2 regions of the Mesorhizobium sp. M7A.F.Ca.US.005.03.1.1 genome follow, and region 2 is predicted to be linked to the other one. Evidence: riboswitches for the same ligand, from Rfam matches in the RefSeq annotation. Region 2 holds a riboswitch; the other holds the start of a gene.
The links. Region 2 has a riboswitch for S-adenosylmethionine ahead of EN990_RS07145 (O-succinylhomoserine sulfhydrylase). Riboswitches for the same ligand answer to the same signal wherever they lie in the genome.
Positions count from the first base shown of each region.

Region 1: it holds a riboswitch for S-adenosylmethionine, as region 2 does, so the genes downstream of both, EN990_RS10395 (homoserine O-acetyltransferase) here and EN990_RS07145 (O-succinylhomoserine sulfhydrylase) in region 2, are expected to answer to the same signal.

Region 1 is NZ_RZRO01000017.1:3,506-14,297, reverse strand. Features, by position in the region: gene EN990_RS10425 (aldo/keto reductase) at 1-358, opposite strand, end outside; gene EN990_RS10420 (gamma-glutamylcyclotransferase) at 479-1,000, opposite strand; gene EN990_RS10415 (DUF2125 domain-containing protein) at 1,143-2,141, shown strand; gene EN990_RS10410 (sugar kinase) at 2,149-3,072, shown strand; gene EN990_RS10405 (prephenate/arogenate dehydrogenase family protein) at 3,080-4,015, opposite strand; gene hisC (histidinol-phosphate transaminase) at 4,021-5,130, opposite strand; SAM riboswitch at 5,268-5,345, shown strand; gene EN990_RS10395 (homoserine O-acetyltransferase) at 5,460-6,629, shown strand; gene metW (methionine biosynthesis protein MetW) at 6,688-7,302, shown strand; gene EN990_RS36085 (hypothetical protein) at 7,462-7,641, shown strand; gene EN990_RS10385 (hypothetical protein) at 7,638-8,174, shown strand; gene EN990_RS10380 (DUF1330 domain-containing protein) at 8,205-8,555, opposite strand; gene EN990_RS10375 (glycosyltransferase family 2 protein) at 8,925-9,857, shown strand; gene EN990_RS10370 (DUF1194 domain-containing protein) at 9,929-10,732, opposite strand.
Region 2 is NZ_RZRO01000010.1:50,342-61,133, forward strand. Features, by position in the region: gene EN990_RS07140 (ceramide glucosyltransferase) at 153-1,304, shown strand; gene EN990_RS07145 (O-succinylhomoserine sulfhydrylase) at 1,312-2,499, opposite strand; SAM riboswitch at 2,557-2,634, opposite strand; gene EN990_RS07150 (2'-deoxycytidine 5'-triphosphate deaminase) at 2,709-3,803, shown strand; gene EN990_RS07155 (ABC transporter substrate-binding protein) at 3,904-4,677, shown strand; gene araD1 (AraD1 family protein) at 4,850-5,842, opposite strand; gene mmsB (multiple monosaccharide ABC transporter permease) at 6,148-7,434, opposite strand; gene mmsA (multiple monosaccharide ABC transporter ATP-binding protein) at 7,431-8,963, opposite strand; gene chvE (multiple monosaccharide ABC transporter substrate-binding protein) at 9,087-10,157, opposite strand; gene EN990_RS07185 (LysR family transcriptional regulator) at 10,468-10,792, shown strand, end outside.

The DNA of each region.
Region 1 (10,792 bases), on a different contig from region 2:
TGAATTCGGTCTGCAGCCGCTTCAACGATGCGTCGACGGCCTTTTCGATGTAGGCGGCGGACAGGTCCTTGTGCCCCTGTCCCATATCCGAACCGACCTTGGTGATCACCACGACCTTGTCGCGATTGCCACGGTCTTTCATCCATTTACCGATGATGGTTTCCGATTCGCCGCCCTTGTGGCCTGGAACCCAGCGCGAATAGGCGTCCGCCGTATCGATGGCGTTGAGGCCGGCGCCGACGAAGCGGTCGAGCAGGTCGAACGAGGTTTTCTCGTCGGCAGTCCAGCCGAAGACGTTGCCGCCCAGAACCAGCGGCGCGATGGACAAGTCGGTGCGACCGAGACGACGTTTCTGCAAGGCGTATCTCCGGGATGATTGGGCGGGCAAATGGCGCCCGCGGGCTGAGGGTTGGAGCCTAACCTAGGTCTTGCCTGAACGAGGTCAAAGGCCTGGTGGCCTTTTTCCGCAGAGCCAGCTTCACAAAGGCGCGACCTGCCGCGCCACCTCTTCCAGCCAATGGTCGCGAATGCCCAGCGCCTCGAGATGCTCCAGGGTGCTCAGCACATAGTCCTCGTTGTTGCCGGACTGGCCGACCGCACCGCGCACCACGGCCGCCGCATCTGCAGCGTCGAGCGCTCCGGCATATTGCTCGTGCTGGCGGTCGACAATGTAAACCACCGCGTCGACCGTACCGCCGCCGTCGAGGCGAACCTTGAGCAGACGCTCCAGATAGACATTGGTGACCAGCTCGCGCTCGCGCAGATAGGCCATAACCTCGTCGCGCAAGTCGCCGGGGACGCGGAATGCGAGGCCGACGCAGGACCCGCCACGATCGAGGCCGAGCACCAGCCCCGGCCGCTCGCGCGTGCCGCGATGCACGAAGGAATAGACGCATAGCGAGCGCCGGTAGCCATGCAGGCGGGCACGCTGTGTTTCGACATGCGCGAATCCCGGCCGCCAGATCAGCGAGCCATAGCCAAACACCCAAAAATCGCCCATATCGCCGCGCCTGATTGCAAAAGATGCCAACACCGCACCCGGACCGGTGTTTTTTCCGCCCGTCCCGTCTAACTATTCGTCTGTCCACCTGGCGGAATCGACTACCCGTCCGCAATACCCATGCGTTAACGAGAGCCAAAGCATGACGTCAAGTGACGAACGCCAGCCGAACAAACGTCGCCGCCTGATCTGGCTTGCAGCATTCATCGTCGTGCTGTTCGCCCTCTACAGCGGCGGCTGGTTCTATCTGGCTGACCGCGTCAGGAGCGAGGCCGACAAGGCGGTTGCCACGCTCAACAAGAATGGCGTCGAGGCCGGCTGCGCCAATCTCCAGGTCAGCGGCTATCCCTTGAGCTTTACCGTCTCCTGCGACAACCTCGCCTATGAGGACGATGCCAAGAACATTGCGGCCTCGGCCGGCAGTTTCAACGCAGCCGCCCAGATCATCCAGCCTCTGTCGCCGGTTGCCAATCTGCGCGGCCCGCTCAGGACCTCCGTTCCCGACATGGTGCCGCTGTGGATCGACTGGGACAATCTGCAGGCCAATTTCAAATTGTGGTGGCCGCTGCCGCGGCGGATTTCGCTGGAGGCAGAGGGCCTTTCCGGCCAGACCGATCCGGCCGACGATACCGATCCGGTGCAACTGTTCAGTGCCGGCAAGGCATCAGGTCAGTTGCAGCCCAACGGCGAGGATATCGACTATCTCGGCAGTTTCGGCGATCTCGAGGTCGACCCCGACGCAATTGGAGGGCGCGTGCTTCCGGCGCTCGATGCCAGCGGCGACGTGACATTGAAGAACGGCGTCGCACTGATCGGCACGCAGGTGAAGAGCCTTCGTGGCCAGGCGATCGAAATCCGCAACCTTGACCTGTCGTCGGGGACGGCGCGCATCACCGTTTCGGGACCGCTCTCGGTCGATGCCGAGGGCCTGGTCAACGCCGACCTGATGATCAGGTTGAAGGACCCGAAGGCGGTGGCGGCCATCCTCGGCACCGCCATACCCGAGCAGAAAAGCCAGATCGAGCAGGGTTTTTCTGCCCTGGCGGTGCTCGGCAACGAACCGTCCATGCCGCTGAAGGTGGTCAGGGGCAAGGCCTCGCTCGGCTTCATTCCGCTGGGCAAGATCAAGCCGGTCGAATAGCTCAGCCATGGCAAAACCGGTGAAGCTGCTGAGCGTTGGCGCATTGACGCTGGACACCATCCTGCGCGTCGAGACGCTGCCCATACATCAGGGCAAGTTCATGGCCTCCGACGGCGTCCAGATCGCCTCGGGCATGGCCACCAGCGCCGCCTGCGCTGCCCATCGCCTGGGCGCCGAAGTATCGCTGTGGGCGAGTGCCGGCGACGATGCCGTCGCCGACCAGCTCATCGCCGGCATAGAGGCCGAAGGCGTCGATTGCACCTTCGTGCGGCGCGTCAGAGGTGCCCGCTCGGCGCTGGCCTCGATCCTGGTCGACGCGCATGGCGAGCGCATCATCGTGCCGTTCTATGACAGGCTTGCCCAGGCCGATCCCGATGTCCTGCCGGTCGCCGACCTCATGGCATTCGATGCCGTTCTGGTAGATGTCCGCTGGCCGGGTGCGGCGGCACTCGCCCTGAAGGCGGCGCGCGCCATCAGCCGTCCGGCGATCCTCGATGCCGACACCGCGCCGCTGGAGGTCCTTGAGCAGTTGTTGCCGCTCGCTACGCACATCATCGCTTCGGAGCCGGCAGCGCGCATCGTCTGCGGCCAGGCGCTCGATCCGGAAACGGCTTGCGCCGATCTCGCCAGCCGCACCGACGCTTTTGTCGCAGTGACAGGCGGCGCGGCGGGCAGTTGGTGGCACGACCGTCGCGCTGGCTGCGTGCGCCATGTCGCGGCGCCGAAAATCAAGGCGGTCGACACGCTCGCCGCCGGCGATGTCTTTCACGGCGCCTTCGCCGTCGGGCTGGCGGAAGCCATGCCGGTCGAGCAGGCTTTGCGGTTTGCCAGTGCGGCCGCGGCGCTCAAATGCCTGCGCTTCGGCGGCAGGCTTGGGGCGCCGAACCGAGCCGAGACGCTGGCCATGGTTGCGCAGACCTGGCCTGCCTGAGACAGACCTAGCCCTTCGCGGGGTGCTCGACCGCCTGACGGCCGAAATCGGGAACGTCGATGTCCTGGCCGGCTTCGATGATCGAGCGGCGCACGGCGCGGGTGCGGGTGAACAGGTCGAAGAGTTTTTCGCCGTCGCCCCAGCGGATTGCGCGCTGCAGCGACGCCAGATCTTCCGAGAACCGCGCCAGCATTTCGAGGATGGCGTCCTTGTTGTGCAGACAGACATCCCGCCACATGGTCGGGTCGGAGGCGGCAAGGCGGGTGAAGTCGCGGAAGCCGGAAGCCGAATATTTGATCACTTCGGATTTGGTCACTGACTGCAGATCATCGGCGGTGCCGACGATGTTGTAGGCGATGATGTGCGGCAGATGCGAGACGATGGCCAGCGTCATATCGTGATGCTGGGGATCCATCGTGTCGATGTTGGCGCCGCAGCGCCGCCAGAACTCCGACAGCCTCTCCAACGCGTCCGGGTCGGTGTCGGGCAGCGGCGTGAAGATGCACCAGCGATTGTCGAACAGGTCGGCGAAACCGGCGTCGGGGCCGGATTTTTCTGTGCCCGCCAGCGGGTGGCCGGGAATGAAATGGACACCTTCAGGCACATAAGGCTGCACTTGCGCAATGACAGACGCCTTGGTCGAGCCGACATCGGTGAGGATCGCGCCCGGCTTCAGCGCCGGCGCGATTTCCTCGGCAACCGCGCCGGACGATCCAACCGGCACCGAAATGATGACCAGGTCGGCATCGCGGACAGCTTCTCTCGCATCGGTGCTATAGCTATCGCCCAGCCCAAGCTCCTCGGCCCGTGCCAGCGTCGCCGCACTGCGGGTCGAGATGGATACGTGGCGGGCGAGGCCCTCGCGGCGGATGACGCGGGCCAGCGACGAGCCGATCAGGCCGATGCCGACCAGCGCGATCTTTTCAAACATCGGTGATGTCATGGTTTCTAGCTTTTCAGGAATGTCGTGAGAGCGGCGACAACGCCGCGATTGGCCTCTTCGGTGCCGACGGTCATGCGCAGCGCATTGGGAAAGCCATAGCCCGAAACGCGCCGCAATATATAGCCGCGCGCCGTCAGATAGTCGTCCGCCGCCGCCGCCGAATGTTTCTGGTCCTCGGGAAAATGAATGAGGATGAAATTGCCGACGCTGGGCGTCACCCGCAACCCAAGCTTTGTGAATTCCTCACTCAGCCAGGCCAGCCAGGTCTCGTTGTGCGCCACGCTGCGCTCGACATGGGCGCGATCGCGAATGGCGGCGATGCCGGCCTCGATCGCCGTCGCATTGACGTTGAAGGGGCCGCGCACGCGGTTGATGGCGTCGACGATGTGCATCGGCGCATACATCCAGCCGATCCGCGCCCCGCCAAGGCCGATCTTGGAGAAGGTCCGGGTCATCACCACGTTCTCTGCGCTGCCGACCAGTTCGATGCCGGCCTCATAGTCGTTGCGGCGAACATATTCGGCATAGGCCGCGTCGAGCACCAGAAGCACGTTCTTCGGCAGTGCGGCATGCAGACGCCGCACCTCCTGGAATGGCACATAGGTGCCGGTCGGATTGTTGGGATTGGCGAGGAACACGATCTTGGTGAGCGGCGTGACGGCGGCCAGGATGGCGTCGATATCGGCGCGCTCGTCTGTTTCCTTGATCGTCACCGGAACGGCGCCCGCCGACTGGATGTAGATCTTGTAGACCATGAAGGCGTGCTCGGTGATGACGGCCTCGTCGCCGGGCGCCAGATAGGTCTGCGCCAGCAGGCCGAGGATTTCGTCGGAGCCGTTGGAGCAGATGATGTTCTGCGGGTTGAGGCCATGCACCTCGGCGATCGCTTCGCGCAGCCGCCTGGCGGTGCCATCTGGATAGACGTCAAGCTTTCCGGCAATCTCGCGCGCGGCTTCGATCGCCTTCGGCGAGGGCCCGAGCGGGTTCTCGTTGGAGGACAGCTTGTGGACCTTGGCGACGCCGGCAGGCGCCGTGCTCTTGCCCGGCACATAGGCGTCTATGTCCATGATGCCCGCGCGCGGGGTTGGACGTGCCTGGTCCGGTGTCTGGCTCATGTCGCAAAATCCGTCGAGAACGCTTCCTGAGGGAAGCCGCAGCGGAAATACAAGCCGTGGCCTGCAATGTCGAGAGGCGACAGCCTCCCGCCCAAGGCAGGCCGTTGACGCCGGCGCGCCACAGCCCTAGAAGGGGAGCGAACTTCCGTGGTGATTTGGCCGGTCGGCTTGCAGCCACGTTAAACAACTTGCTAAAGGGCCGTTTGCATCCTGTAACCGGCTTTGCGACCGCAATGCCGGTTTTTTGTTGTCCGCGCCGGCCGGACACCCGTATCGGCATCGACTTTCGACGAGTGCGATGCGTGGGCTCAAAGTGTGAGATGGATGTCATGGCCGTTCTGCGTGCCCGCAAAACCAACAACGAGGTCGACCAACCGTCGAGCCCGGTTTTGCGTTTTGGATCCGACAAGCCGCTCAAGCTGGACGCCGGTACGCTGCTGTCACCGTTCCAGATCGCCTACCAGACCTACGGCACGCTGAACGATGCCCGCTCCAACGCCATCCTCGTCTGCCATGCGCTGACCGGAGACCAGCACGTCGCCAGCACCAATCCGGTGACCGGCAAGCCAGGCTGGTGGGAAGTGCTGATCGGGCCCGGCAAGATCATCGACACCAATCGTTTCTTCGTCATCTGCTCCAACGTCATCGGCGGTTGCCTTGGGTCCACCGGCCCGGCCTCGACCAATCCCGCCACCGGCAAGCCCTATGGGCTTGACCTGCCGATCATCACCATCCGCGACATGGTGCGGGCGCAGCAGATGCTGATCGACCATTTCGGCATCGAGAAACTGTTTTGCGTGCTCGGCGGCTCGATGGGCGGCATGCAGGTGCTGGAATGGGCGTCGAGCTATCCGGAGCGCGTCTTCTCGGCACTGCCGATCGCCACCGGCGCGCGCCATTCCTCGCAGAACATCGCCTTTCATGAGGTTGGCCGGCAGGCTGTCATGGCCGATCCGGACTGGCATGGCGGCAAATATTTCGAGCACGGCAAACGCCCGGAAAAGGGCCTGGCGGTAGCGCGCATGGCCGCCCACATCACTTACCTGTCGGAAGCCGCCCTGCACCGCAAGTTCGGCCGCAATCTGCAGGATCGCGAAGCGCTGACCTTCGGCTTCGACGCCGACTTCCAGATCGAAAGCTATCTTCGGCACCAGGGCATGACCTTCGTCGATCGCTTCGACGCCAATTCCTACCTCTACATGACGCGGTCGATGGACTATTTCGACCTCGCCGCAGACCATGGCGGCCGGTTGGCCGATGCCTTCGCCGGCACGAAAACCCGCTTCTGCTTGGTGTCGTTCACCTCGGATTGGCTGTTCCCGACCGAGGAGAGCCGCTCGATCGTGCATGCGCTCAACGCCGCCGGCGCATCGGTATCCTTCGTCGAGATCGAGACCGACCGTGGCCACGACGCATTCCTGCTCGACGAGCCGGAACTGTTTGCCGCCATTAACGGCTTCATCGGCTCGGCCGCCCGGGCGAGAGGGCTCAGCGCATGACCCGGAAAAATTGCAGGCTTTTCGGATCGGGATCATGCGCCAGGCGGGAGGCGAAGCCATGAGCGTCAACCGCGACCAGCGCGTCGACCTCGAAGTCGTCGCCAACCTCATCCCGCCACAGTCGCGCGTGCTCGATGTCGGCTCGGGCGACGGCTCGCTGCTCGAACTGCTGCAGGACACCAAGCAGGTCGACGGCCGCGGACTCGAGCTGTCGCAGCGCGGCGTCAACGAATGTGTGGCGCGCGGCCTCTCGGTCATCCAGGGCGATGCCGACAAGGATCTCGAATTCTATCCCGACAAGGGCTTTGACTTCGTCGTCCTGTCGCAGACGCTGCAGGCCACCCGCAACCCCAAGCTGGTGCTCGACGAACTGCTCAGGATCGGCAACCGCGCCATCGTCTCCTTCCCCAATTTCGGCCATTGGCGTGTGCGCCTGTCGCTGTTCCTCAACGGCCGCATGCCGGTGACCAAGGACCTGCCCTATTCCTGGTACGACACGCCCAACATCCACTTCTGCACCATCCGCGATTTCGTCAATCTGTGCGACGAACTCGGCGCGACAGTCGAGAAGGCAACCGCCCTCGACGCCGCCGGCCAGAAGATCGGCCTGTCGATGCCGTGGTGGTTCTGGAATTTCTTCGGCCAGCAGGCAGTGTTCTTGCTGAAACGGTAATTTCCGCACCGATCAAAGACCCGACTCGCCAAGCAACAGTGTGTTTGCCGCCGAGCAAAGTCGCCCTGTATGACGATCGCGAACCAGTGTAAATGGCGTCGACTGTTTGACAGCGGGCTAGTGCGGCTATAGCCACACTGACGGCTCGGGGGGGCAAAAATGGTCGAAGAACGCGCAACTTATTCACTCGTCGTCGAAATGGAGAATGCAAAGTCGATCGACTGGGACGAGATCGGCGTTGGGATGAAGGCCTTGGCTCGGGAAATCTCATCGGTTTCAGCAACCGGTTCAGCGCATACCTTTCATACGACGACTTCTTTTCAAGAACCTTTGCGTTGATCTGGTTTTTCCCGATGGCCCGTGGAGACGGTCGATTTGCCTCGAAGCGAGCGATCAACGCCAACAATGTAGCGTTTCGACGCGAGTGGATCCTCAGCCACCCTTTTCCAAAACATAACGGCTTCAAGGTTTCCTGCACTTTGCTGATGCGCGAACTGCTGCGGGAAGGCCACAAAATTCATAATGTCAACGCACGCGTTTATCACTATTCGCCGCGGGGCTGGCGGTTCTTTTACTGGCGCGCCCTGGTTACAGGTCGCGACGCCGACCGGAAGTTCGTTGCGCTCAATTCGCCGAGCCGCACGCGACGGATAGTCAAGTCCTTCAGCCGGTGGCTCACCATGTCATGGCGCACGACACGACGGATCGTAGGCCATGCCCGGGAAACCGGGATGCCGCTTTGGCAGGTTCCCTTTTCTCTGATTGTCGGTCAGGCATTTTATGGTTTGGCGTTTTGGGGCCAGTTCAGTTTCGCAACTGGCATGGTTCGCGACAAAATCGAAACGGTGCCAGACTATGTTGGGCATAGCTAGACGCTGTACCGCCATTCCTTGAACCGCAGTTCAGCGTCCAATTGATCCTTGATCCGGCGATTGCTCCAGAACATCCGTGGCCTTGTGCGGATGTTCGACGCCGTCGACGAACACCACATCGGCCTCCGAATTGTCCGTGCGCAGCGCCAGTATCGCTTGGTAGGCCGGCGAATTGTACCAGCCATGCACATGCTGCCTGTCGGGAAATTCTATGATGATCAGATGGCCAGGCCAGTCGTTCTCGATCACCTCCACATCGCCGCCATGGACCAGAAAACGGCCGCCGAAAGGTTCCAGCGTGGCATCTATCCTATGCAGATATTCGACGATCTGCGGACCCATTGTGGCTTGGCGCATATGGGCGACGGCGTAAGCGGCCATGACTGAACTCCCTTGTCATCGAAGCCGAGTTGCCGGCCTCTGCATGGGCAATCTGACCAAAGGCCGAGCGCTAAGCGATTACGTCTGAGGTAATGGGATGTATGCTATCTGTCATGATGGGTTGCTTCCACGGTGATTCGTAATGCTATGTGCGGCGGTGCTGTTGCAATTGGAACGCTAAGAGCGGGGATTCGTTGTCTCGCCTGGATTGAGTACCGGCACGGTGGGTGACAGGGGCAGTCGTTTTTTATAGCGTCGCGCCGACTGTGATGTGGTGTAGAGAAAGGGAAGTCCAATCCATTCGACCGTTCTGAAAATCGAAAAGTCCTGGACAGACGCGCAACCCTGCGCAGGAAACAGCTGACAGACATGGCCGGGATCGATCCAGTACCTCTCATCACGGTCATTACGCCGACCCACAACCGACGCGAAACAGTGTTGCGCGCCGTGGAAAGCGTATTCTCCCAGAGCATGTCGAGGTTTGAGCACATTGTCGTCGACGATGGTTCGACCGATGGGACCGAAGCGGCGCTGGCCCGCATCCAGGACCCGCGGCTGATCTATGTCGGGGCGAAATGGCGAGGCGCCAACGCCGCCAGGAATGCCGGCATCGAGCGGGCGCGGGCACCGTTGGTGACGTTCCTCGATTCCGACGACATCTACTTGCCGCACCGGCTTGAACGAACCCTGACCTGGTTCGATGAAAATCCTGCACTGCAAGTGCTGATCAGTTCGTTCGTGTCCCTGAAGGGCAATCGCATCACAAACTGCGCCAACCCAGAGGCATTCGTGAGCCCCGCAATGCTTGAGCGGACGCTGGTTGGGCAGACCATCTTCATCGCCGGCTCCGCGATCACTGCTCGCCGTGAAGCCTTGCTGGCCATCGGCGGCTACGACAGCGACATCACCCGCATGCAGGATCGCGAATTGCTGCTGCGCCTTGCCCGGCGCTTCGGTGCGCAACTGTCCGAGGACCTCGACTGGACGAAATACAATTCGGAGAACTCGATTTCCGGCCGCCGTGACGGCTATGTCGAGGCCTATGCGAACCTGATGGGCAAACATCCTCATATTGCCCACGCCTACCCGCACATTCCGCCTTACATGATCTCGCGGCAGCTCATCGCCGATATCCTGCGAGGCAGGATACCGGAGGCATTCCAGGGCTATATGGCCAACCGATCGTCGAAAGCGCTTGGCTACTCGCTGCCGGAATTGATGCAAGGCTATGTCCATGGCCGACGCTGGCGCCGCGATCTCTCCAACGAGTTTCGCAACCAATGTGGCGCCCGGCTCGCCTGAACCCAGAGCAACTCCAGGAAAATCGTGGAACGGTTTTCCCTCCGGATTGCGTGAACCGCACTATCGAGAGCTCAGCGGTCAAGTTCGGGAAAATACGGATCCGATAAAAACCGCCTGTCCCGTTCGCCCTGCAGGCAGTCTATCGGCTTGGCCGCGTCGACGGGGGTGATTCTCGCCTTGTCCCGAATGCCGCTCACTTCGAGGATCAGCTTGCGCCGGATGGCTGTCGAAAACTCCGCGGCGGCATAGATGGGCAGCACGAAGGAACCGGGCCCGCCGGTCACGCACTGCGCGTAATACTGGTCGAGATGGCTGAAGGTGGGCGACGGGCTGATCAGGATCGGCAGGCCGTTGACGACGATGCCTTTGGCAGTCGCCGCATCACGCGTCGCGGTGACTGGCGGCCCGATATTGTTCGGTCCGTCGCCCGAAATGTCGATGACGCTACGTTCGCCCTGGAAAGACGTGCGGTCGAAAAGCTCGGCACCGAAGGCCAGCGCGCCGGAAATCGAAGTGCCGCGAAAGCTGCGGAACGGGCGCGCCGCGACCTCGTCGGCAAAGCTGTTGGCGCTCTCGGCACTATCGATGATCTGCCAGCCGATGACCGCGTCGTCGCGCACCGTGCCGGCCCACTCGAAATAGGTCAGCGCTATGCGGCCCGTGGCGCCGGCGCGAACAGCCTTGATGAAGTCGGGATGCCGCAGCGCCTCGACATAACCGGCGCGCTGCAGCGCGAACTCCTTCTCGTCCATCGACAGCGAGATGTCGACTGCCAGCACCAGCTCGACGTCGACGGCGAGCGCATCCCGCGGCGAGGCGGCGGGAGCAGCCTGGGCGCAGGCAAGACAGGCAAGCAGGCGCAGAGCATCAAGCATGGCCGTCACCAGGTTGTTCTCCCGAAGAGCTTCCCTCGCGATCACGGCAAAATAAAGCTT
Region 2 (10,792 bases):
GCCTCGCGGGCAGGTGCCGACAAAGAATGTCATTTAAGTGACATATGACAATGATGGTGTGCGCGGACTGGTGACGCGCGACTCGGGCGCTCTGCTGAACTGTTGAAACCGGCCATCTTGCGGACCGGTTTTCCTGGAGTGACCGGACCTCGATGCAACTCACTCTCATAGCCGCCACGCTTTCAACCGTCCTCATCCTCTCGAATCTCGCCAGCATCGTGCTCGCCGCGTCGCGTCTGAGACGGCGTCGCACCATTGCGCCGCCGGCCGGCAAGCCGCGGCCAGTGTCGATCGTCGTGCCGTCGCGCGGCGTCGAGCCGTTCACGCAGGAGACGCTGGAACGCGCCTTCTCGCTCGACTGGCCGCGCTATGAGCTGATTTTCTGCGTCGCCCATGCCGACGATCCGGTGGTCAAATTGATAAACAGGACGATCGTCCGGTTTCCGAAAGTGCCGGCCCGGCTGCTTGTCGGCGACGACCGCATCAGCGCCAATCCGAAACTCAACAATTGCGTCAAGGGCTGGGAAGCGGCGCGGCACGACTGGGTCGTCCTGGCCGATTCCAACGTGCTGATGCCGAGGGACTACATCCAGCACCTGATGGCTGCCTGGCGGCCCGGCACCGGCCTTGTCTGCTCGACGCCGATCGGCTCGCGGCCGGCCGGCTTCTGGGCCGAGGTCGAATGCGCTTTCCTCAACACGCTGCAGGCGCGCTGGCAATATGCCGGTGAGGCGCTCGGCCTCGGCTTTGCCCAGGGCAAGAGCATGCTCTGGAACAAGCCGATGCTCGACGCCAAGGGCGGCATCCGCGCGCTGGCCGCCGAGATCGCCGAGGATGCCGCTGCGACCAAGCTGGTGAACAGTCTCGGCCTGCGCGTCAATCTCGTCGCCGCCCCCTTCGAGCAGCCGCTTGGCCGGCGCTCGTTTGACGAGATCTGGTCGCGTCAGGCCCGTTGGGCGCGCCTGCGCCGCGTCACTTTCCCGCTGTTCTTCGCACCCGAAATCCTGACCGGCGCCGTGGTGCCGCTGGTGCTTGCGCTGATTGCAGCGGCAAGCGCCGGCTTCAGCCTCTGGGCAACCGCCCTTGCCGTGCTGGCGGCCTTCTATCTTCCGGAGTGCGCCCTGGCCTGGTCCAAGGGCTGGTACCTGTCGCCACGCATGGTCGCCGCGATCATGGCGCGCGACCTGATCCTGCCGGCGATGTGGGCGCGCGGTTGGCTCGGCGGCGCCATCGACTGGCGCGGCAATGCGATGACCATCGGTACCAAGACGGCCGAGCTGGAAGAGACGCCGTCCGGCGCCTGAAGGCCTCCTACCTGGCCTTCAGCGCCTGCGCGATGTCCTCGAGCAGATCGTCGGCATCCTCCAGGCCAACCGACAGCCTGAGCGTGCCCGGCCCGATGCCGAGCTCGGCGCGCGCCTCGTCGCTGAGATTCTTGTGCGTCGTCGTCGCCGGGTGGGTGATCAGGCTCTTGGCGTCACCGAGATTGTTGGAGATCAGGACGATGTCGAGCGCGTTCTGCAAGGCGAAGGCCGCCTGCTTGCCGCCCTTGACGTCCAGGCAGATCAGCGTCGAGCCGCCCGACATCTGCTTCTTGACGATGTCGGCCTGCGGATGGTCGGCGCGGCCGGGATAGATGACGCGCGCGATTTCCGGCCGTTCGGCCAGAAAATCGGCGATCCGGCCGGCACTTTCCGTCTGCTGGCGTACGCGCAGCGGCAGCGTTTCCAGGCCCTTCAGCAGCGTCCAGGCGTTGAAAGGCGAAAGGCTTGGGCCGGTATGGCGGAAATAATCGTGCAGGTTCTCGTCGATCCACTTCTTGTCCGACAGGATGACGCCGCCGAGACAGCGCCCTTGGCCGTCTATGTGCTTGGTCGCCGAATAGACGACGATATGGGCGCCGAGCTGCAAGGGCTTCTGCTGCAGGGGCGTGGCGAAGACATTGTCGACGATCAGCCTGGCGCCGATCGAATTGGCAAGCGAAGCGACAGCGGCGATATCGACCACTTCCAGCGTCGGATTGGTCGGGCTTTCCAGGAAGAACAGCTTGGTGTTCGGCTTGACCGCCTTTTCCCAGTTGGCGATGTCGGTGCCGTCGACCAGCGTCGCCTCGATGCCGTATCTCGGCGCCAGCGTCTCGACCACCCAGCGGCAGGAGCCGAACAGCGCACGCGCCGCCACGATATGGTCGCCGGCCTTGGCGCTGCACAGAAGGGCGGCCGTCACCGCGGCCATGCCCGACGCGGTGGCGCGCGCGTCTTCGGCACCTTCCAGCGCGCACATGCGCTTCTCGAACATGTCGACGGTCGGATTGGCGTAGCGCGAATAGATGAAACCCGGCTCTTCGCCCTTGAAACGGGCTTCGGCGGCTTGCGCCGTTTCGTAGACATAGCCTTGGGTGAGATAGATCGCTTCTGACGTTTCGCCGAAACCGGAACGCAGCGTTCCGCTGTGCACGAGTGCCGTCTGAGGCTTCCAGTTGCGCTTCTTGGTGCTCATCGCTTTTCTTCCAGACACAAAAAAACCGGCCGCGAAAGTCGCAACCGGTCCATACGGCCTTGCGGCCCGACGGTCCTTTAGCGACTTGTTTAACGTGGCTGCAAGCCGACCGGCCAAATCACCACGGGATAACGACCCTTTAGACCCGCACCGCGCTTGCGTCAATTGCCGGCTTCATTAAGAGGTTTGTACCAAGCAGGAGTGGAGCCTTGCGGCAGACAGGCATTCTTCCCGACCAGGACATATCGGCGCTGTTCCAGTCCGGCGCGCTGAAGTCGGCGCGTGCGCTCGACACCGACCAGATCCAGCCGGCCAGCCTCGATCTCAGGCTCGGCGACAAGGCCTGGCGGGTGCGCGCCTCCTTCCTGCCCGGCCCCAATCACAAGGTCTCGGAAAAGCTCGACCGGCTGCAGCTGCACGAGATCAATCTGGCCGAGGGCGCGGTGCTGGAGACCGGCTGCGTCTACATCGTGCCCCTGCTTGAAAGCCTGGCGCTGCCGGCGGACATTTCAGCCTCGGCCAATCCGAAGAGTTCGACCGGGCGGCTCGACATCTTCACCCGCGTCATGACCGATCGCGGCCACGAGTTCGACAAGATCGCCGCCGGCTATCATGGCCCGCTCTTTCTGGAAGTCAGCCCGCGCACCTTCCCGATCGTCGTCCGCACCGGGTCGCGCCTGTCGCAGATCCGTTTCCGCATCGGCAATGCGCTGCTCTCGGAAGCCGAGTTGCACGACCTGCATCGCACGCAGATGCTGGTCGCCACCGAGCCGCCGAACATTTCCGGCGGCGGCATCGCGCTGTCGATCGACCTCAACGGCGATCAAAGCGGCTTGGTCGGCTATCGCGGCAAGCATCACACCGGCCTCGTCGATGTCGACAAGCGCGCGGCCCAGGAAGTCGTCGACTTCTGGGAACCGATCCACAAGAGCGGCGCCGGCGAACTGGTGCTCGACCCCGATGAATTCTACATCCTCGTCAGCCAGGAGGCGGTGCATGTGCCGCCGCTCTACGCCGCCGAGATGACGCCCTTCGATCCGCTGGTCGGCGAATTCCGCGTCCATTATGCCGGCTTCTTCGATCCGGGCTTCGGCCATTCCGGATCCGGCGGCACCGGCAGCCGGGCGGTGCTGGAAGTGCGCAGCCATGAAGTGCCGTTCATCCTCGACCACGGCCAGATCGTCGGCCGGCTGGTCTACGAGCATATGCTGAAGCGGCCGCAGGCGCTCTACGGCACCGATCTCGGCTCCAACTACCAGGCGCAGGGCCTGAAGCTGTCCAAGCATTTCCGCGCCGCGCGCTGACCCTCATTGCCCCAAGGCAAAATACTTGCCTGTACCGGCTCGCCATGCTTGGCTGCCTTGCCGCCCGTCAAGCTGGCGGCGTTCAAGGGGAACCAAGAAAATGCGATTTTCGAAATGGGTCATATCGGCGGCGGGCGCTGCCATGCTGGCAACACTGGCCGGCTCTCTGTCGGTGCAGGCGGCGGAGAAAATCAAGATCGGCACCGAGGGCGCCTATCCGCCGTTCAACACCATTACCGCCGACGGCAAGGTCGAAGGCTTCGACATCGACATCGCCAATGCGCTGTGCGCGCAGATGAAGGTCGAATGCGAGATCGTTACCCAGGACTGGGACGGCATCATTCCCGCTTTGCAGGCCAAGAAATTCGACGCCATCATCGCCTCGATGAGCATCACCGAGGAGCGCAAGAAGCAGGTCGCCTTCACCAACAAATATTATACGACACCGCTGGCTCTGGTGGCGCCGAAGGACACCGATCTCACCTCGACCGAACCGGCGGCCCTTGCCGGCAAGACGGTCGGTGCCCAGGCTTCGACCACGCAGGCCGACTATGCCCAGAATGAATATGGCAAGGCGGGCGCGGAGGCCAAACTCTATCCCACCCAGGAAGAGGCGATCACCGACCTGACCAACGGTCGTCTTGACGCCGTGATCTCGGACAAGTTCGTGCTGATGGATTGGCTGAAGAAGGCAAGCGACGGCTGCTGCAAGCTGGTCGGCGACGTCAAGGGCACCGAGACCCAGGCCGGCATCGCCGTGCGCCTGGACGACACGGCCCTGCGCGACAAGCTCAACGCGGCCATCGACGCGATCGTTGCCGACGGCACCTACAAGAAGATCCAGGCCAAGTATTTCGACTTCGATATTTATTGAGGCAGAGGCGCCTTTTTCCTTCTCCCCTTATGGGAGAAGGTGTCGCCGGAGGCGACGGATGAGGGGTGTTCCAGGGAACGCCAACGTTTCACTCCGCTGGAACACCCCTCATCCGTCTCGGCGCCAACGCGCCGATCCACCTCCCACTTGGGGAGAAGGAAAAGGCGCGCTCTCAAAGCGCCTTCACAGCCACCTTCACCGGCTGCTCGATCTCGAGCGGGTTGCGCAGCGGCAGGCCGAAATCCCCGGCCTCGATCTCGAAGACATCGCCGGCCTCGGTCGTGATGCCGTCGGCGAAGGACAGCGTCGCCGTGCCGAACATGTGCACATGCACGTCACCCGGCTGGCGAAAAGCCGCGTATTTGAAATGATGATGTTCGAGATTGGCGATGGTGTGCGACATGTTCGCTTCGCCGGACAGGAACGGCTTTTCCCACAGCACCTCGCTGTCGCGCACGATGCGCGAGGTGCCGCGGATGTCGGACGGCAGGTCGCCGATCAGGATCTCCGGCCCGAACGAGGCGTTGCGCAGCTTGGAATGCGCGAGGAACAGATAGTTCACGCGCTCGGTGACGTGGTCGGAAAACTCGTTCGACAGCGTGAAGCCGACGCGGAAAGGTGCGCCGTCGTCGCCGATGACATAGATGCCGGCGACTTCGGGCTCTTCGCCGGCGTCCTTGGCAAAGGCCGGTGACAGGAGTGCGGCGCCTGGTGCCACCGCCATCGTGCCGTTGCCTTTGTAGAACCATTCCGGCTGCACGCCGATCTGGCCTTTCGCCGGCTTGCCGCCCTCCAGCCCCATGCGGAACATCTTCATGGAATCGGTGAGCTGCTCCTCGCCGTCGGCGCTCAGCTTCTTGTGCATGGAATCGCGCGTCGCGGCGGAGCCGAGATGCGTCAGCCCGGTGCCGGTCAGGTGCAGATGCGCCGGATCGGGGTGATTGATCGGCGACAGCAGCCGCCCCTTCTTGTAAGCGGCCTCGAGATCGACCGTCTCGCCAAGCCCCTTGCGTTCGATCAGCGCGACGAGGCCGACGCCGGTGCGGGCGGCCTCCATCGCCAGCGAATAGACGCTGCGGGCGCCATTGATGATCCGGGTCTTGCCGCCATTGCGGGCGACGACGCGGATGGTCTCGGCGTCGTCAAGGATCTGGGAGATCAGCATGATGAATCCTCTCTCATTTGCCTTGGCAGGGCTGCCAAAACGGCAAACCTTGCTCAGCGCGGCCGGGACCTCGTCCATGCCACGGTTTAAATTCTCAGTTCGGATTGCGCTCGCGGGCCTGGTCCCTCAGGGACTTCTGTTACCGGCGGGTTGCCGGCAGCGTCGCGATCGTATGCCTCCTGCTTTCCTCGACCAGAGCAGTTCACCGTTTCACGGAAACGGCGAACCGCTCTAACTCATTGTCTTGGCGCAATTCCGGGCGGAAAACCGTTTCACACTTTTCCTGGAATTGCTCTTAAGTCCGTTCAAGCCTTGTTCTTGTTGTAGACGTCGAAGATCACGGCGCCGAGCAGCACCAGGCCTTTGACCACCTGCTGCCAGTCGACATTGACGCCCATGATCGACATGCCGTTGTTCATCACGCCCATGATGAAGCCGCCGACCACCGCGCCGATGACCTGACCGACGCCGCCCATCGCCGAGGCGCCGCCGATGAAGACGGCGGCGATGACGTCGAGCTCGCTGCCGAGGCCCGCGGCCGGCACCGCCTGTCCCAGTCGCGCCGCGATGATCAGGCCGCCGAGCGCCGACAGCACGCCCATATTGATGAACACCATCAGCGTCAGCCGCTCGGTGTTGATGCCTGACAGCTGCGCGGCCTTGGCATTGCCGCCCATGGCGTAGATACGGCGGCCGATGGTCATGCGCTTGGTGACGAAGACGAACAGCGAGATCAGCACGCCCATGACGAGCAGCACGACCGGCAGGCCTCTGTAGCTGGCGAACTCATAGACCAGGAACAGCGCCAGGGCGCTGGCGACCAGCGTCTTGACGACGAACAGGGCAAAGGGCTCGGCCTCATAGCCATGGCGTTCGCGCTTGCGACGCGTCCTCACCCCGAAATAGGCATAGGCCAGCACGGCGATCAGGCCCAGCACGATCGTCGTCATGTGCAGCGTCAGGCCGCTGCCCATGATGGTCTTGCCGGCCGCGTTCACCGTCGGCGGGATCAGCGTCAGCGGGCCGATGACATCCGGGATGAAGCCCGAGCTGAGCATTTTGAAGTCGTCGGGAAGCGGACCGACCGAGGATCCGCCGCCGAGCAGCGCCTGGCAGATGCCGCGGAAGATCAGCATGCCGGCCAGTGTCACGATGAAGCTCGGTATTCTGTGATAGGCGATCCAGTAGCCTTGCGCCGCCCCGATCAGGCCGCCCACGACGAGGCAGATGATCGAAACCACCAGCGGATTGCTGAGCGGTCCAAGTTGCCAGATGACCATCATGTTTGCCGCCAGCGCGCCGATGAAACCGGCGACCGATCCGACGCTGAGGTCGATATAGCCGGAAACGATCACCAGCAGCATGCCCAGCGCCATCACGATGATGAACGAGTTCTGCTGCACCAGGTTGCTCAGGTTCACCGGCTTGAACAGCGTTCCCGACGTGGTGAACTGGAAGAACAGCATGATGACGATCAGCGCGATGATCAGGCCGTATTCGCGCAGGTTCGTCGCCAGCGCCGAGACGGCGATGCGTGGACGCTGCTCTTCGGCGACATTGCCGTGCGGGGCGGGGGCGCTTTCGGTGCTCATGCTGCTTTTCCTTCTCCACGAACGATGGCGCGCATTATTTTTTCCTGGCTTGCTTCTGCGGCGGGCATTTCGCCCACGATGCGCCCTTCGTTCATGACGTAGATGCGGTCGGTGATGCCGAGCAATTCCGGCATTTCCGACGAGATGACCACGATCGCCTTACCCTCCGAGGCGAGTCGCGCGATGATCGTGTAGATTTCGTACTTGGCGCCGACATCGATGCCGCGTGTCGGCTCGTCGAGGATCAGCACGTCCGGGTCGGCGAACAGCCATTTCGACAGCACCACCTTCTGCTGGTTGCCGCCGGAAAGATTGCCGGTCAACTGATAGACGCTGGAAGCGCGGATATTGGTCTTCTTGCGATAGTCGTTGGCAACGGCGAGCTCGCGCATGTCGTCGATCACGCTGTGGCGGGCCACGCCGCCGAGATTGGCCAGCGTGATGTTGTGCTTGATATGGTCGATGAGGTTGAGCCCGTAGGTCTTGCGATCCTCGGTGACGTAGGCGATGCCGTGTTGGACCGCCTTGCTTACCGAGGACACATCGATCGGCTTGCCCTTGAGCAGCACCTCGCCTGTGATGCGGCGGCCGTAGGAGCGGCCGAACAGGCTCATGGCGAATTCGGTGCGGCCGGCGCCCATCAGCCCGGCAATGCCCACCACTTCGCCCTTGCGCACATTGATGTCGATACCCTTGATCACCTGCCGCTCGGCATGGAGCGGGTGATAGACCGACCAGTTCTTCACCTCGAACACGATCTCGCCGATATCAGGCTCGCGCGGCGGATAGCGGTCGTCGAGGGAACGGCCGACCATCGAGGTGATGATGCGGTCTTCGGAGATGTCCTTCTTGGCCAGCGTCTCGATGGTGCGCCCGTCACGGATCACCGTCACCTTGTCGGCGACCCGGTTGATCTCGTTGAGCTTGTGCGAGATCAGGATCGAGGTCATGCCTTGCCGCTTGAATTCGAGCAGCAGGTCAAGCAGCGCCTGGCTGTCCTTTTCGCTGAGCGATGCCGTAGGCTCGTCGAGGATCAGGAGCTTGACCTCCTTGCTCAGCGCCTTGGCAATCTCGACCAGCTGCTGCTTGCCGACGCCGATATTGGTGATCAGCGTCTTGGGGTCCTCCTTGAGGCCCACCTTCTTCAACAGCGCACTGGTGCGCTCCTCGTTGGCGTCCCAGTCGATGACGCCGAATTTCGCGTGCTCGTTGCCGAGGAAGATGTTTTCGGCGATCGACAGCATCGGCACCAGCGCTAGCTCCTGGTGGATGATGACGATACCCTTGTGTTCGCTGTCCTGGATGCCCTTGAACTGGCATTCCTGGCCTTGGAAGATGATCTGGCCGTCATAGGTGCCGGAGGGATAGACGCCCGACAGCACCTTCATCAGCGTCGACTTGCCGGCGCCGTTTTCGCCGACCACGGCGTGGATCTCGCCTTCCTCGACGCTGAGGTTGACGTTCGACAGCGCCTTCACGCCGGGAAACGTCTTGGTGATGTCGCGCATCTCCAAAATCGTCGGGGCCATGGGGACTACCGCTCCTTGAGAGCTCGGCAAACATTGCCGGCGAGGTCGGTGACAATACCGGGCTCGCTGGTGAACGAAAAGGGGCCCTGCGTTGCGCAGGACCCCCTGACTTTGTAACCGGGATTACTTCAGTTCGTCGGCCTTGATGTAGCCGGAGTCGACGACCAGCGCCTGGTAGTTCGACTTGTCGACTTCATGCGGCGTCAGCAGGATCGAGGGAACGACCTTGACGTCGTTGTTGTAGGTCTTTTCATCGAGGCCGTCCGGCTTGCCGCCCGAGAGCACCTTGTCGACGAGCTGGACGGTGGCCTTGGCCAGTTCGCGGGTGTCCTTGAACACGGTCGAGTACTGCTCGCCCGAGATGATCAGCTTGACCGAAGCGGTCTCAGCGTCCTGACCGGTCACGATTGGCCAAGGCTGAGCCTCGGTGCCGTAGCCGACGGCGCGCAGCGAGGCGGTGATGCCGCGCGACAGGCCGTCATAGGGCGACAGAACGCCATCGACGCGGCTGCCGTCCGAATAGTTGGCCGACAGCAGATTGTCCATGCGCGCCTGGGCGGTGGCGGCGAGCCAACGCAGCGTGCCGACCTTGTCCATGCCGGTCTGGCCGGACTTGATCTTGATCGAGCCGTCGTCGATCAGCGGCTGCAGGACGGAGATGGCGCCATTGTAGAAGAAGAAGGCGTTGTTGTCGTCGGGCGAGCCGCCGAACAGTTCGACGTTCCACGGCTTGGTGTTCGGGAAGCGTTCCTTGAGGCCCTTGACCAGCGAATTCGCCTGGATCACGCCGACGCCGAAATTGTCGAAGGTGGTGTAGTAGTCGACATTGGCGGTCTTCTTGATCAGGCGGTCATAGGCGACGACGACGACGCCCGCGTCAGCGGCCTTCTGCAGAGCATCCGACAGGGTGGTGCCGTCGATCGAGGCGATGATCAGCGCCTTCGGGCCTTTGGTGATTTCGTTTTCCAGCTGGCTGAGCTGGTTGGGGATGTCGTCCTGCGCGTATTGCAGGTCGACGGTGTAGCCGAGAGCCTCGAGCTGGGACTTGACGGCATCGCCGTCATTGATCCAGCGCTGCGAGGTCTTGGTCGGCATCAGCACGCCGACGAGACCCTTGTCGGCTGCGTGCGCCGAGTAGGTCATGGCAGCGATGCCAAGGGCCGCGACGGCGGCCAGTGTCTTGATGATTTTCACTTTAACTCTCCCTGTTTGATGGACGCGGCACCCCGGGGGTCGCGGGCCGCGCAATCGTGCAGAAGCGCCAAGGCACCGCTGCCGTCATATCGATCTCCGGTATCCTCCCATGGCCCCGCGACGCTGATTCAATCGATACGATTTTTCTCGTCGGCGACCGTCACGTCTTGGAACGCGCGGAGGGTGTGGGTCTTTGCCATAACTGTCAAATGCGATCTTTGATGGTTGCTATATCATCGTTGGTATAGGTATTGCGACGTGACGGGTTGACCCGATGTCGGTCGTACACAAGCAGAAGGCAGGGAAATCGATGGCGCGGCTAGGAAATCCGACAACAGCTTCAAATGGTTACAGAGAAGCACCGGGCGATGGCGAAACCCTGCTGCGCAGCGGTCTCAGTCTGCGTCATATGCGCATGATCGTCGCGCTCGACGACCATGGCCGGGTCAGCGCGGCAGCCCAGGTTCTGAACATTTCGCAGCCGGCGGCCTCGCGCATGATCGCGGAGATGGAGGCGGTGCTGGAGGTCAAGCTGTGCGAGAGGCTGCCGCGCGGCATCACCTTGACGCCGTACGGCAAGGCTTTGGCCAGGCGCGCGCGCTCGATCCTGCTGGAGATGCGCGAGGTCGACCGCG